One region of the Pseudoalteromonas sp. S1727 genome, then DNA from elsewhere that is predicted to be linked to it. Evidence: predicted binding sites of a transcription regulator. Region 1 holds the regulator's gene; the other holds the start of a gene.
What was found. The regulator FliA, encoded in region 1, starts transcription of late flagellar genes. The targets are predictions, from matches to a motif close to CTAAAGNTNNNNNNNNNNNNGCCGATA.
Positions count from the first base shown of each region.

Region 2: CWB85_RS12250 (DUF5610 domain-containing protein) is a predicted target of FliA. The motif match lies at 7,366-7,392, and genes of this name have one in related genera.

Region 1 is NZ_PNDT01000010.1:83,641-92,048, forward strand. Features, by position in the region: gene CWB85_RS03090 (flagellar motor protein) at 1-229, opposite strand, end outside; gene CWB85_RS03095 (protein-glutamate methylesterase/protein-glutamine glutaminase) at 222-1,358, opposite strand; gene CWB85_RS03100 (chemotaxis protein CheA) at 1,425-3,629, opposite strand; gene CWB85_RS03105 (protein phosphatase CheZ) at 3,644-4,408, opposite strand; gene cheY (chemotaxis response regulator CheY) at 4,426-4,809, opposite strand; gene CWB85_RS03115 (RNA polymerase sigma factor FliA) at 4,850-5,560, opposite strand; gene CWB85_RS03120 (MinD/ParA family ATP-binding protein) at 5,587-6,447, opposite strand; gene flhF (flagellar biosynthesis GTPase FlhF) at 6,440-7,909, opposite strand; gene flhA (flagellar biosynthesis protein FlhA) at 7,933-8,408, opposite strand, start outside.
Region 2 is NZ_PNDT01000049.1:1,993-10,400, reverse strand. Features, by position in the region: gene CWB85_RS12300 (type II secretion system protein N) at 1-361, shown strand, start outside; gene CWB85_RS12295 (UPF0149 family protein) at 379-999, shown strand; gene CWB85_RS12285 (hypothetical protein) at 1,205-1,564, opposite strand; gene ccoG (cytochrome c oxidase accessory protein CcoG) at 1,854-3,284, shown strand; gene CWB85_RS12275 (serine/threonine protein kinase) at 3,353-4,330, shown strand; gene CWB85_RS12270 (thiol:disulfide interchange protein DsbA/DsbL) at 4,358-4,981, shown strand; gene CWB85_RS12265 (thiol:disulfide interchange protein DsbA/DsbL) at 5,000-5,635, shown strand; gene CWB85_RS12260 (2-thiouracil desulfurase family protein) at 5,697-6,146, shown strand; gene trmA (tRNA (uridine(54)-C5)-methyltransferase TrmA) at 6,159-7,256, opposite strand; gene CWB85_RS12250 (DUF5610 domain-containing protein) at 7,422-8,408, shown strand, end outside.

The DNA of each region.
Region 1 (8,408 bases):
CCCCATCGATATCATGACGTGGTGGAAAGAACACCCAATGGCTGATCTTGAGTACTTTACTAAAGGTACTGGCTGGTGTTTGTAACATCACAGCCCCGAGTGTCCCACCGAGCACAATGATGAGCGCTGGACCATTAAACAACGCACTAACAACCCCGCCTTCCAATGAGTAGCCAAGGCCAATAGCACAAAGGGCAACTAATAGGCCTAAAAATGACAGCTTATCCACAACCAATCTCACGAACTAATCGAGTAGCAACATCGCTCAGTGCAATACTTGCTGATGATAGCCCCGCACTTGTAACCGCTTGCGGCATACCATAAACCACACTGGTTTTTTCATCTTGTGCCCAGATAGTGGCACCCGCTTGTTTCAGCATCCTCGCTCCATCACGGCCATCGGCTCCCATTCCTGTCAGAACAACAGCCAGTACATCACCTTGAAACGCTTTCGCTGTACTGGCAAAGGTAACGTCAACACTGGGTTTATATGTGATCCGCGCACTATCATCTTCAAATACTCTTAGCGTCCGGTTCCCCCCTCGCCCTTCAATCAACATTTGTTGACCGCCTGGTGCCAAATAAGCCGTACCTGGCATTAATCTATCCCCCTGCTGAGCTTCTTTTACGTGTATTTTACACAAGCTATTTAAACGAGCAGCAAATGCAGGGGTAAAGGCTGCAGGCATATGCTGGATCAATAAAATAGGATGTGGAAAGTTAGCAGGTAATTGGGTCAAAATGGTTTGCAGTGCAACAGGACCACCAGTAGAGGTACCAATAGCGACAACTTGATATTTCTTCCCTGAAGCGCGAATAGAGGCGGTAGCACCAGCACTTGGTGCTGTATTTCGGTTGAAACTTCTATCCGGCTGAGTAATTGTAGAGCGCAGGGAAGTCGTAGCGCCTGAAGGTGGCACTGCTGGCGTTGATGATACTGGCCGACTAAAACGTGATAATCGACGGCGGCCGATTTCTTTTACTTTATTTTGTAATAGCTTAATTGCGTCTTCATTATTACGGGCAATATCTTCAAACTTTTTCGGTAAGAAATCCAACGCCCCCGCATCAAGCGCATCTAAAGTGGCCGTTGCACCATCACGAGTAAGTGAAGAAAACATCAGGATTGGTGTTGGGTTAGCCGCCATGATCTGTTTTACAGCACTAATCCCATCAAGCACCGGCATTTCAACATCCATGGTGATTACATCAGGTCGTAATTGGTTTGCTTTATCCACAGCTTCTCGGCCATTTACCGCAAAACCAATAACTTCAATATCCTTATCTTGCTCGAGTATTTCGCTCACTCGACGGCGAAAAAAACTTGAATCATCAACAACTAAAACTTTAACTGCCATCGGCATACTCTTGTTAAATTTTATCTGTGAGAGCTAAATTAGCTCTCACGTTAAGATAAGAATGGACTAGGCGTAGTGCTTTAACAGGCTAGGCACATCTAAAATAAGCGCTATACCACCATCAGAGGTGATTGTTGCACCTGCCATACCCGGCGTACCTTGTAATAAAGCATCAAGCGGCTTGATCACCACCTCTTCTTGACCAATCAATGAATCAACAACAAAGCCAACTTGTTGTGTGCCTATTTGTACAATCACAACATGGCCTTGTGCTTTGCGCTGAGAACGATCGGCACCTTTAACTAACCAATGTTCTAAGTAAAACAATGGCAACGCTTTTGTACGCACTATGATAGTTAATTGACCATCAACAACATTGGTTTTAGTGAGATCAAGGTGAAATATTTCATTTACACCAGCCAGCGGTAATGCAAATGTCTGCTCGCCAACAACAACCATCAATGTTGGTAAGATTGCCAGCGTTAGCGGTACTTTAATTTCTAAAACTGTGCCTACACCCAGCTCAGACTGAATATTCACAGAGCCATTAAGCTGAGTAATTTTGGTTTTCACCACATCCATACCCACACCACGGCCAGAAATATCCGAGATCTGCTCTTTAGTAGAAAAGCCAGGAGCAAAGATTAAGTTATATGCTTCAGTATCAGATAAACGGGCTGCTTGTTCGTGATCAAGCACGCCTTTACTAATAGCAATCTTTTTCAGCTTTTCAGGATCCATACCCGCACCGTCATCACGGATGGTAAGTAAAATATGGTCACCTTCTTGGGATGCTGACAATGTCACAGTACCTGTACGTGATTTACCCGCCGCTTCACGCACATCAGGCATTTCGATACCATGATCCACTGAGTTACGCACTAAGTGAACAAGTGGATCCGCCAGTGCTTCAACTAAGTTTTTATCTAAATCAGTCTCTTCACCAACCAATAACAAGTTGATGTCTTTTTTCAAGCTACGTGCTAAATCACGGACTACACGAGGGAAACGACCAAACACTTTTTTGATCGGTTGCATGCGGGTTTTCATCACCGCACCTTGTAAATCTGCAGTTACCACATCAAGGTTGGAAATGGCTTTACCCATGGCCTCACTTTCAGTGTTAGTCGCAAGGCTTACGAGACGATTACGTACTAATACTAACTCGCCAACCATATTCATTATTTGATCGAGACGCTTAGTGTCAACACGTACTGTTGTATCAGCTTGTGCCGGTGGTGCTTTTTTCGCCGCTGCTGGTGTTGTTGGTGCAGGAGCCGTTGTCGATGTTACTGTAGGAGCCGGCTTTTCAACCTCTTTACTTACCTCTGTGCGAACTGGCTCTTTTGCTTCAGGCTTAGCGCTTGATGAAGTAGTTGGTGTGGATGTTGACACAGGTACTGATTCTGTCGCTTGGGGAGCACTCCCTTTACCATGCAATTCATCTAGCAGAGCTTCAAATTCATCATCGCTGATCTCATCCGAGCTTGAAGTTTTTGGCGCTTCAACCGGTGTTGAAGGTGAAGCTGCGGCTTGGCTACTGGTCGTATTACTAACGATACCAAAGCTACCAACACCGTGTAACTCATCTAACAGGCTATCAAATTCGTCATCTGTAATATCACTATTCGATGAATCATTACTTACCGAACTTGTTGTGGCTGCCGGGCTTTGCCCTTTACCATGCAGTTCATCAAGTAAACTTTCAAATTCATCTTCTGTAATTTCATCAATTTGCACTTCAGTCGTATCGTTTTCGACCTGACCATCAAATAAAACATCAAATGCAAATGGGTCGTCATCATCTAAAATCGCGTCAGCATCAACTTGTGGAGCTGGGGTACTGTCAATTGGTGATGCACTACTGATTTCATCTGCACTCGGAGGCAGACCAAGTTTGTGTAAAACGGCAAGTAATTCAGGATCTGCAGGCTCAGGCTTTTCTCTACTTTGAATAGTCGCAAACATTTCGTTAATTGTATCGAGTGCTTGTAGGATCACATCCATTAGCTCAGAATTAACTTTACGCACACCTTGGCGTAATAAATCAAATACGTTTTCAGCGCCATGACAAGCATCAACTAGCTCGGTCATACTTAAAAAACCAGCACCGCCTTTTACCGTATGAAAGCCACGGAAAATTGCATTGAGTAATTCGGTATCATCTGGGTTATTTTCAAGCTCCACCAGCTGTTCTGACAAAAGCTCAAGAATTTCTCCAGCCTCAACTAGAAAATCCTGTAAAATATCTTCATCGACTTCAAAGCTCATGCCGTTATCTCCTCTTAGAAGCCCAAACTTGATAATAAATCATCTACATCATCTTGCCCTGAGACAACATCATCACGAGATTCTTTATCAATAATTGGCCCTTCTGGGCCTGCAATTTTATTTTCAGCAGGCATTTTTTCAATGGCTGGTGCTACTATTTTTGTTTCTCGATCGTCTTGGCTACCAAATGCCGTTAACAAATGGATCAAGCTGTCTTCTACTTCTCTAACTAATTCGATCACTCGGCGGATCACTTGGCCAGTCAAATCTTGGAAGTCTTGCGCCATTAACACATTGGTCATTAGCCCTTGCAGTTCATCCGTTTTAGTTTGTGAGTTATTCATAAACTTATCTAAACTATGACAGAGAGTTTTAAACTCACCCAACTCAATTTCACGACTCATGAGGCGATCCCATGTTGGTTTGATGTGTGAAATCTCATCAGCGAGTTGTTGAGCAATAGGTAAACTTGCTTCTACCGCGTCCATGGTTTTATTAGCAGCGTTCTCTGTCATTTCCATAACATAGTTAAGGCGCTGCTTTGCATCAGGAATTGCTTCGGTAGTCAAATCAGCTAAACGTGTGTCGAGTTCAAAATTTTTCAACGCGTCATGCAGCTGACGTGTCAACTTACCTACTTCGGCGAATAATTCTGATTGCTCTTTTGACGCAGCATCAATAATTAATTGATCAGCTTTATCTTGTTCACCATTTTCAAGGTAAACTACAAGCTGACGGGCTTGCTCTAAACTGATCTGAGGCGCAGCTGGTGCTGACATAAGCCTCTCCTATTTATTTAACCTAAACGCTCAAACACTTTTTCCAATTTGGTCTTAAGTGTCGCAGCTGTAAATGGCTTAACGATATAACCGTTAACACCAGCCTGAGCAGCAGCAACAATTTGTTCTTTTTTAGCTTCTGCTGTGACCATCAAAACTGGAATATGTTTTAGGCTGTCATCAGCTCTAATGGCACGCAACAAGTCAATCCCTTGCATACCCGGCATATTCCAGTCTGTTACTACAAAATCAAATTCTTGATTTTGTAGCATTGGCAATGCTGTTGAGCCATCATCAGCTTCTTGTACATTTGTAAAACCTAAATCTCTTAACAGATTTTTGATAATACGTCTCATCGTCGAAAAATCATCAACAACAAGAATTTTCATGTTTTTATCCAAAACATCCTCCGGTGAGGTCTGAACCTATATTTACTTACTACTAATTTATCCAGTCATTGATTTTTGCTTTTAGCTTAATCATCGCCTGACCATGTATCTGACTCACACGCGATTCGCTTACATCGAGTATATGTCCAATCTCTTTTAAATTCATTTCATCGTTATAGTACAGCGATAATACTAGCCCATCTCGTTCAGGTAAGGATTGTATAGCTGCTAACAATGATTTATTAAAGCGTTCATTTTTAACATTATTAAAGGGCTTGTCTAGCGCTAAATCATGTCCTACTGGGGTAATAACATCTTCGTCAACCCCTAAATCTTCTATTCCTAGTACTTTGCTGGAGTTCACATCACTAAGAATATGATGGTACTCATCGAGTGTAATATCAAGTTTTTCAGCAACTTCAATATCTTTAGGCTCGCGATTAAGTTCACTTTCAAGTTCACTAATTGCCTCAGCTACTCTACGACTATTACGATGTACAGAACGAGGTGCCCAATCACCACGGCGCATTTCATCAAGCATTGCGCCACGAATACGAATACCTGCAAAGGTTTCAAAACTTGCACCTTTGCTTGCATCAAAATTTTTCGACGCTTCAATCAGCCCTATCATTCCCGATTGAATCAAATCATCGAGCTGCACACTCGCAGGTAAACGAGCGATTAAATGACACGCCACTTTTTTGACAAGTGAGGCATGTCGTTCAACAATCACATTTAGATTTTGTGTAGATTGATATCCCATCGCTTTATTCACCGATGCTGTCATAGTTAGCCGTTTACTAGTTTTTCTATGAAAAATTCTAAATGGCCAGAAGGTTGATTAGGTATAGGCCATTTAACTGCTTTTGTCGCTAATGTTTTAAATGCTATTGCTGCAGGGGAGTTAGGGAATAAGTCAACAATCACTTTTTGCCGACGTGTTGATTTACGCATATTCTCATCGTAAGGGACAGTGGCAACCAACTCCATCGATACATCCAAAAAGCGGTCTGTTACTTTCGAGAGTTTTGCAAATAACTCATGGCCTTCACGCATGCTGCGAACCATATTAGCCACGATTTTAAATTTATAAACACCATGCTCACGGCTTAATACCTTGATTAAGGCATAAGCATCGGTAATAGAAGTTGGTTCATCGCATACGACGACCATGACATCTTGGGCTGCGCGAGAAAAGCTTAACACCATGTCAGAAATACCAGCAGCAGTATCAACAATCAATATATCAAATTCGGTATTTAATTCGCTAAATGCGCGGATCAGACCAGCATGTTCAGAAGGTGAAAGTTCGACCATGCTTTGCGAACCAGACGTTGCTGGCACTATTTTTATTCCAGCAGGACCTTCCACCAAAATTTCGTCGAGTTCACACTCGCCTGATAATACATGAGAAAGGTTACGTTCTACTCGCAGTCCGAGCATTACATCGCAATTCGCCAAACCTAAATCGGCATCCAGTACTAATACTCGGTTTCCGAGTTGACCTAAGGCAATCGCAGTGTTTAGTGAGACGTTCGTTTTACCAACCCCACCTTTACCACCTGTGACAGCGATAACTTTAACGCCCTTATTATTGTTTTGACTCATTTTACGCAGGCCACTTGCTTGATCTAATACTGTGTTAATCATACATCCCTACTGTGCTTGACGCTACTGCTTGACGTCGTGAATGTTGCGCTTTTGTTCTTTTTAAATACAATTGTTCAGCTTTTTTTACTAATTTCTCTGCATTAGCGACCCTAATGTCTTCAGGCACACGCTGACCATTAGTAAGATACCCTATTGGGAGGCGATTTTGAATCGCTATACTAATAATCTCGCCTAAACTTAACGATTCGTCTAATTTAGTGAAAATACAGCCACTTAATTGTACTTTTTTAAAGTGCCTTACGGTTTCTTGCAATACATTAATTTGAGCTGTAGCACTGAGTACTAGATAGTTACGAATATCAACTCGTTGATTACGCATTAGCGTGTTCAATTGTTCGGTTAAACGTAAATCACGTTGACTCATGCCAGCGGTATCTATTAATACTAGACGCTTATTGCGTAAATGGTATAAAACTTCAGCTAATTCATTGGCATCTTTAACTTGTTTTACACCACAGCCAATAATACGGCCATAAGTAGCTAATTGCTCATAGGCACCAATGCGGTAAGTATCGGTGGTGATAAGTGCGACTTTATCAGCCCCATACTTTTGTGCCCCCAGAGCGGCAAGTTTAGCAACTGTGGTTGTTTTACCCACTCCCGTTGGGCCAACAAGTGCAAAAACGCCGCCTTGGCGTAGAATCTCGTTATTAGTGGTATGCATTTGGTTTTCAACCATTTGCAACAATGCTTGCCATGCTTGTTGACGCGATACATCATCAGGAATAAAGCACGCCATTTGTTCAGCCACTTCGCTATCAATCCCCATGCCAACTAAACGGTCAATCATACATGCACGCGTTGGATCGCGACGTGCTAAGTCTTGTTGCATTAAACCTGAAACTTGATACTCAAGTAATTGACGCATTGCAGCCATTTCATCACGCATCGCGCTGATTTCATCGGTTTTGGCTGCGTTTTTGCTTGGTATTGGGGCATCCAAATCATCAAAGCCACTTTCAAGTTCATCATCAAACCCTAAGCTATGTGCTTGGGTCTCTGGACGAGCTACACTCTGACGACGAGCAAAATCATTATGTGTTGGTTGCTCATGACGAGTTTGCTGTGCTTGTTGCTGTGGCTGATATTGGGTTGCGGTGTCAATTCCTGACTGACTAAACATTGAGGCAAGCTCAGGTGAGCGCGGACGAGGTGATTGGCGCTCTAATAATGCTTGTAAGCTATCTGCTACTGCAGCTTGCGGCTCCGGCTGGGTGCGTTGCGGCGCAGGTTTAACAAAGTGAGTATTTGTTTGTGCTGTTGTTGCCTGTGGCTGTGCCGGCGCTTTAGGGGCCGCTTTTTCATAATCAACGGCGGCAACAATTTCTACCCCATTGGCTAATTTTTTATTTGACATGATAACCGCATCAACACCGAGTTCATCTTTCACTTCTTTTAGTGCGGTACGCATATCTTTAGCAAAAAAACGTTTTATTTTCATGGTTCAACCCCTTTAAAATCCGATTATTGGCCTACTGAGCTGACAATCTTGATCTGTCTTTCATCTGGTACCTCTTGGTAAGACATCACCCGTAATCCTGGAATGGTGTACTTAACAAAACGAGATAACACAGTGCGTAACATTCCTGACGTTAGCAATATCGAAGGTTCACCGGCCATTTCTTGGTTTTGATGCGCTTCATTTAAAGATTGTTGAAGTCGCTCTGCAAGTCCTGGTTCTATTCCGGCCCCTTCGTCGCCTGCATTTTGCAGTGACTGATGCAACATCTGTTCCAACTCAGGCGCCAAGGTTATGACAGGGATTTCTGATGACATACCAACCGCGTCTTGAACTATCAGTCTGCGCAGTGAAATACGCACTGCTGCCGTTAGTACATCTGGGTCTTGACTACGTGGGCCATACTCAACGAGGGTTTGCACAATTGAGCGCATGTCACGAATAGCAACGCCTTCATTCAAGAGGTTTTGCAATACTTTTA
Region 2 (8,408 bases), on a different contig from region 1:
ACCTATTAATGCTAAAGGCAGAGTTATTGTTGAACTAGAGCAATACAATTCAGGACAACCTTATTGTGAGGCGTTAAGCGGTGAGATTGCTAGCCCAAATATAGATGTACAGGGGCTGTCAGGTTGGTTTAGTGTTGGTCCATTAAGTGGCAAGTTAAGTTGTAAATCAGGCGACATTGCGGTGTTGGTTGATCCAGAAAATCGTTTAGGTCTAGCAGCGGACGCCACCTTAAAGGCTAATCTAGATTTCAAAGTCGCAGGCTTTATTAAGCCTGAAGCATCACTACCAAAAGAAGTACATGATGCAGCTAAATTTTTGGGGCGCGCAGATAGTAATGGCCGTTATCCACTAAACTTTTAGGCAAGATTAGGTTTTATATGCAAATCCCAGAGTTTTCAGTACAACATGCTCAGCAGCTAAATGCATATTTAGCCAGTCATGACGGTGCCATGAGCTTAGTGCAAAGTAAGGGTTACTTGTTTGCGGTAATATGCTCACCAGAACCATTAGATGTTCATGAGTGGCTTGAACAAATAGTACCAAACAGCAACGGGCAACTAGAAGAACAAGTGCTGTTTGCCTTTATGGCTTTATATCATCAGATCAGTGAGCAGGTGTATGAGACGGGATTTAAGCTTCCTGTTAGTTTGCAAGTTAATGGCGAAGATGACAGTTACCTAGATTTACACGAGTGCCAACAATGGTGCCAGGGGTTTGTACAAGGTGCTAAAAGCTATATAGATAAGCTAATGCAAGCTGATACCCTTACGGCCGAGCTAGTTGATGCATTGCAAACCGCTTATGCGAGTTTAGGTTTTTTTGCCCTAGAACCTCAGCTAATTACAACTATTGCGGAGCAAAATCAGCTTAGTGAGATACAGTTAAGTCTGCAGCAATTTGCTGTAATGGGAGACTTTGCATTAGGCTTTGCAGAGCTAATAGAGATAATTGCAGTGCAAAGTGGCCTTTATAGCGATGAAGAAGAAAGTTGGAGCTAGCGTTACGCTAAATCCAACATTATTTCTGTGCAGCCTTTCTGGCATTTAGCAACCCCTTGGCCGGGTTGTTGAGTTTTTAAATCCAAGGTTAATATGCCATGGCATACTTCACATTTTACAGTGTGTCCTTTCGCGAGCTTCTTCAGTAAATTTTTATGCTGATTAAAAGACGCGCTACTTTTTTTTGTTAATGCTGAAAAGTCCACTATTTACCTCTACGTTCCGCCAGTGCGGTCGCTGCAATGCCACACACTGTATTTAAACGGTCTTCGTAAAAATATAAATTGAGATCTTTACTACGGCAATAACGAGTATGGAATAGTTGTAACTGCTCATCGGTTTGCATGGTTTCTTCAAGGTATTCTAATTCTGTTTCTGAGAGTGTTAATTCAGATTTAATACGATTTTTTGCCATGCTGGCGGCTGGCCCACGGTTTACTTTACTAGCACTACTTAACAGACCAACGCCTTCCCCCAGCAGTTTTTCTCTGGGTTCTTTTATCATGGGGTGATCAATTGTGAATAGGGCGAGTATCACTACTACAAGTACAAGGAATTTTTTCATATTGTATGTAAACTTTGATCTGAACGGGTACGAATTGACCACCAGTGTAATAAAATGCCCCTTTGTAAAGCAAGTAAGTTAGATGAATAAATTATTAGCGATCAACTTCAGCATTTTTATCAATTGTAGGTATAATGGACAGGAACAATTAGATTTTTCAGAAATCTCTGAACTTTTACGGCGTTGTGGTTCAGTTTGCACTACTTTTAAATATAAGCGCAGTGATTCGCTATTTAAATTGCATTTGATTGTTTGACTTTCATTCTCCAAGCGGCGTTGAGGAACTTCGATGGACAAGCAAATAAAAGTAAAGAATATTCCGAGTGAGGTAAAGATCGAAAAGCCCGATCTGCATTCCCATCAGGATAGGTTTAACCCCCGAAATCGTATTTATGTACGTGCGGTAACGGGATTGCACCAGTTATTAAGACAACGAATTGGCTTTTTAGGTATGTTAGCGTTTATGGCTTTGCCATGGATAAACTTTAACGACCAGCAAGCCGTGTTGTTTGATCTTATAGGTCAAAAATATAATATCTTTGGGCTAACGTTATGGCCGCAAGATTTCACTATCCTCGCATTTATTCTCATGCTCGCTGCATTTGCATTATTTTTAGTTACCACTTTTTATGGCCGGGTGTGGTGTGGCTACACATGTCCGCAAACAGTCTGGACCTTTATTTTTATTTGGTTTGAAGAGAAGTTTGAAGGTACTGCAAATCAACGTAAAAAGCTTGATCAACGACCAATGGACTTTGATAAGTTTTGGCGCAAAACAGCCAAACATACTAGTTGGGTTGCATTTTCTCTCTATACTGCTATTTCTTTTGTTGGTTATTTTACGCCCATTCGTGAGCTCGTTCCTGATTTTGTAACCTTTAATGTTGGTGGCTATGCATTAGTTAGTATTATTTTCTTTGCTGTGTGTACATATGGTAATGCAGGTTGGATGCGCGAAATCATGTGTTTGCATATCTGTCCGTACTCACGCTTTCAATCAGCAATGTTTGATAAAGACACTTACACAGTAAGTTATGACGAAAAGCGTGGGGAAAACCGTGGCCCTCGTTCTCGTAAGCAAGACCCCAAAGAGCTTAACTTAGGCGATTGTATTGACTGTAACTTATGTGTCCAAGTGTGCCCAACAGGGATCGATATACGTAACGGCTTGCAAGCAGAATGTATTAACTGTGGTGCTTGTATCGATGCTTGTGATGGGGTTATGGATAAAATGAACTATCCACGCGGCCTGATTTCTTATACCACAGAGCGTAATTTAGAAACACCAGAGAATAAAACCAATCCGCTGCGGGCTAAAATCATTGGCTACAGTGTTATTTTAGTGGTGCTGAGTGCGGCGCTGGTGGCCAATATCGTGATGCGCAAACCAATGGACTTAGATATTATTCGCGATCGTAATCAGCTATATCGAGTTGATTTTAACGGTCTTGTTGAAAATACCTATACACTAAAGGTGATCAACAAAGCGCAATACGAGCAAACCTTTAATATCAAAGTGCAAGGATTGGAGAATTTTAAATACATAGGTAAGCAAACCTTTACCGTGCAGGCAGGGGAATCGCATAATGTGCCATTGTCTTTAGTCATGGACCCTTATGATTTGAAAGCGCCAATGACAGAGTTTAGCTTTGTGTTGTCGCCGACGAACGACCCTAGTTCACAAATATCGCAGCCGAGTAACTTCTTTAAAGCGCGATAGTTAAGTACACTATAGATAAGCACATAAAAAGCGGGATGTTCTCGCTTTTTTTATAACTGATGAGAATTATGAGTAAATTTAGTTTTGTAGATCTTACCCCAGATTCGATTTTAGATGCGGTAGAAAGTATTGGTATTTATGCCGAATCGGGCTTGCTCGCACTGAATAGTTACGAAAACCGTGTTTATCAATTTAAAGCAGACGATGGCCTGCGTTATGTGGTGAAATTTTATCGCCCAGAACGCTGGAGTAAGGCGCAAATACTGGAGGAGCATAGTTTTACATTTGAATTAGCTGATGCTGAAGTACCCGTTGTTGCCCCTATTCGCCGTAATGGCGAAAGCTTATTTGAGCATAATGGCTACCTGTTTACGCTATTTCCAAGTGTTGGTGGGCGTATCTTTGAAATGGATAACCTTGATCAGCTAGATGTACTTGGGCGTTTAATTGGCCGAATGCATCAGGTAGCGAAAGGAAATGTTTTTAGTGAACGTCCGGTCATAGGATGTGATGAGTATTTAGATACAGCTAAAATTCAGTTGCAAAACAGTAATCTGGTGCCTAGTAGTTTAACCACTGCGTTTTATACTATTTTGGATATGGTGATTGCTAAAACGAAGTCACTCTATCAGCAAGTAGAAACTATTCGCTTACATGGTGATTGTCATGCTGGAAACATTCTCTGGGCAGGTGATGCGTTAATGTTTGTTGATTTGGACGATAGCCGCCAAGGACCAGCGATTCAAGATTTATGGATGATGCTCAGTGGTGATCGACACAATCAACTGTTACAGTTAGACACCTTGGTGGCAGCGTATGAAGAATTTTGTGATTTTGATCACACACAACTCAAATTGATTGAACCTTTACGCGCGATGCGTATGATTCATTATATGGGTTGGTTAGCTAAACGCTGGGAAGATCCAGCATTCCCGCGGAACTTTTCATGGTTTGCTGATGACAAATACTGGGAGCAACAGATTTTAGCGTTAAAAGAGCAATACTCTGCATTGCAAGAGCCGCCGTTAAAGTTGCTACCTAACTAATTATTAAAATATCGAAACGAGAGTCCAATGCTTAAAAAACTAAAACTGAGTTTATTATTGTTATGTTTACCCTTTGCAGCGATGGCTGCAGACTTTAAAGCGGGTGATCAATACGAAGTACTTAAAATTGAAAAAAGCAAAACACCTCAGGTCACTGAGTTTTTCTCTTTTTATTGTCCGCACTGTTTTAAGTTTGAAGCCGTTGCGAAAGCAATGGAAAAAAGTTTACCCGCAGGCACTGAGTTTGTAAAAAATCATGTTAATTTTTTAGGTGGTTTAGCGCCAGAAGTGCAAAGCAACCTAAGTTATGCGTACATCATTGCTAAGCAGCACAATAAAGGTGAGCAAGTTGCAGATCAAATTTTTGACAGCATTCATGTAAAACGCGCTCCTTTAAATAATATTAAAGACGTTAAAGCACTGCTTGACGTTAACGGCATAGATAGTGATACGTTTGATAAAGAAATTGCGAGCATGCCTGTGATTGCTGCTGAAAAAGCCATGCAAGATAAGCAGAATAAATTCTCGCAAATGGGTGCTCTAACCGGCGTACCTACTTTTATCGTTAACGATAAATACAAAATTAATATCAATACCATCAAGAGCCAACAGCAGCTTGATGAGCTAGTTGCCTTTTTATTAAAACAATAATTTTTGGAGTTTTTCCCGATGATCAAATTAGTTAAAGCTGGATTGCTGGCCTTGTTATTGCCGTTAGCTGCAAATGCAGCAACCACATACGAAGAAGGTGTGCATTATGATGTTGTATCCGAGCGAGCGAGTAAAAAACCTGAGGTAAAAGAGTTTTTCTCATTTTATTGCCCAGCGTGTAATAACTATGAAGCGCTACTAGCGGATGTGAAGCCTAAGCTTGATAAAACAGTCGAGTTTAAAAAGAGCCATGTTGATTTTGTTGGAGTTCGTGATCCTGAAAATCAACAAATGATTTCTCAAGCATTAGCAACTGCGGAAGTGTTACCACAAAAAGATGCCATCATTGCAGCTATGTTTAGCCATATTCATGTTAAGCGTGCTAAGTTTAATGAATTAGCGGATGTTAAAGATGTATTCGTAGCCCAAGGCGTTGACGGCGATAAGTTCGACAAACTTTATAAAAGTTTTTCAGTACGTACTATGAGCTCAAAAATGAAGCGTGACCAAGATTACTATAAAGATAAAGGCGCACTGCGTGGTGTACCCACTTTTATCGTAAATGGTAAATATAAGCTTAACTTGGGGCGTGAATCAGGAATTACCGAGCCTGAAGATATTAGTAAACTAATTAACTATTTAGCTGCTAAATAAAACTAGTTAGCTGTATAAAAAGCTCCATACGCGGAGCTTTTTTGTTAGTGGTGAAAATACAATGGAAAAAATACTCATTTCAAGCTGTTTGCTTGGCACTCCTGTGCGTTACGACGGCACGGGAGTGCAATTACTTCATCCGCAAATAATGACCTGGCAACAGCAAAAGCTGATCGTGTCTTTTTGCCCCGAGGTTGCTGGTGGTTTACCTACCCCCAGAGATCCTGCTGAAATCAGCAATGATAAAGTGATTACCAATATAGGTGATGATGTGACCGCTGAATTTAAGTTAGGTGCACGCAAAGCGCTGCAACTTTGCCAGCAGCACAATATTCGTTTTGCGCTGTTAAAGGAATCAAGCCCTTCTTGTGGCCGCAACACAATTTATGATGGTTCGCACAGTGGCACTAAGGTTAAGGGGATGGGCCTGACAGCTGCATTGTTAACTCAACATGGCATTGAAGTGTATAGTGAGCAGCAAATGCCAGCGCTAGTCCAAGCACTGGCATGATAAAACCTTCTGTTACTTACGTTGTAAAAACACCCCTGATTCTATGTGGTGGGTGTAAGGGAATTGGTCAAAAATTGCGAAGCGCTTAACTTCGTGAGTACGAGTTAAGTGCTCTAAGTCTCGCTCGAGAGTATCTGGGTTACATGAAATATAAATAATGCTTTCATAGTTAGCGACTAGATCACAAGTGAGTGTATCCATGCCAGACCGTGGCGGGTCAACTAGAATGGTTTGGCAGTTATAGCTTGTTAAATCAATACCCTCTAAGCGTGAAAACGTGCGCTCGCCATTCATCGCTTGAGTGAACTCCTCACTAGACATGCGAATAATATCTAAGTTAGTCACCTTGTTTTTGGCAATATTGTACTGTGCAGAGTGCACTGATGACTTTGAGATCTCTGTAGCTAACACACGATTAAACGAGCCTGCCAATGCAATCGAAAAATTACCATTGCCACAATACAGCTCAAGCAAATCATTTTTTAATGGCTTACATAAATCCTGGGCCCACTCTAGCATCTTAATATTTACTTCAGCATTAGGCTGGGTGAAGCTATTTTCTACTTGTTGATAAATAAGCTCTTGACCATTAACGGTTAGACGTTCAGTAACATAGTCATCACCCAATACTTCTTTTTGTTTGCGGGCACGGCCAATAAAATCAATTTTAAAGCGTTCACTCAGCGCCACTTTTAACGCTTTAATGGCTGTTAGCCATTCATCATCTAATGGTTTGTGGTAAAGCAAGCTTACAAGAATTTCACCACTGAGACTTGATAAATAATCTATTTGAAATAACTTGCGGCGTAATATCTCACAACCCTTTAAATTTTCGATCATCGCTTGCATAACTTCGCCAATCAGCGGTGCTGCTGGATCAAAGGTATCTACACGAATTTTTTCTTTGGTAGCTTGGTCAAACATAATATGGAATAAATCATCCCCATCATGCCACACTCTAAACTCAGCGCGTTGACGGTAGTGAATAGGCTCTGAGCCAAATACTTCTAATTGCTCAACCCCAAATCGTTGGAATTGCGCAATAATACGCTGCTCTTTTTCGCTTAATTGCGCATCGTATATTGATGTATCGATCTTAATAACTGCCATTATGCCCACTACCTTCTATCTTTAAGCTATTTATCGGCGCTATTGTAGGGGGCAGGGAGTATTTGTCTAGTTTTGCGTAATGAAAGGTGCTGTTTTTTTGTACATTTCGCTTCAGTTATTTATTTTTAGGCCGATACTAAAGAATGCAACTATAGGAGTCGGATCATGAAAATTGGTAACTTTGGCTTTGTTCCAAATAACAATGTCAATAAATACAGTAACAAAGGTGCATTACAGCAACCTACAATACAGTCTCCCCAAGATAGTTACCAGCAACGTGGTAGGGAGTTAGCCGCAAAAGTATTAGGTGATAAAATGGCTGAAGCTTTGGGTTTACCTGTCGCTGAAGAGAAAAAAGACAAACCGTTATTCGATTTTGAAGAAACTGTCAAAAATGTACTGGATTTTGTAACGGGTGCGGTTAAAAAAGCACAAGCCGGTGGTGCCGATGATGACAAACTCAAAGGGATGCTCAGTGATGCACGCAAAGGTGTGCAAATAGGTATCGATGATGCTTATGAAGAGCTCAAAGGCACAGGGGTTTTAAATGACGAAATAGAAGAAGGCATCGAAAAATCAAAAGCAGGTATTTTTAGTGGCCTTGATGAATTTGAAGAAAACTTATTTAACCCAAAACCTGAGTCTGTGAGTGTGAGCCAAGCACAATACTTAAGTTTAAGTAATAACGCAGAATATAACTTTACCACTGCAGAGGGTGATGAAGTGACGATTAGCTTTGCTGATGCCTTTAAACAACAATCTGCAAGTAGTTATCAACGTAATGGTCAAAACGAAGGTTATGCTAGTGAATCATCACAATCACGTGAACTGTCCTTTAGTATGTCGGTCAATGGTGATTTAAATGAAGACGAGCAAGAGGCAATAAATGCCTTAATGGAGGATCTTCAAAGTGTGAGCCAAACCTTTTTTGGTGGCGATTTAGAGCAGGCGTTTGCACAAGCACAAGAGCTAAGCCTTGGTAATGAACAGCTGGTGGCGTTTTCAATGGATTTAAGGCAGACCAAAACCTTCGCTGCAATAAAAGGCTATGAAGAAAATAAACCTGCCCCAGAGAAAAAAGTTGCTGAAAAAATAGCCCCATTTAATGATGATTTAAAAGAAGCCTTCAATAAGGCAGGTGATTTAGGTTTA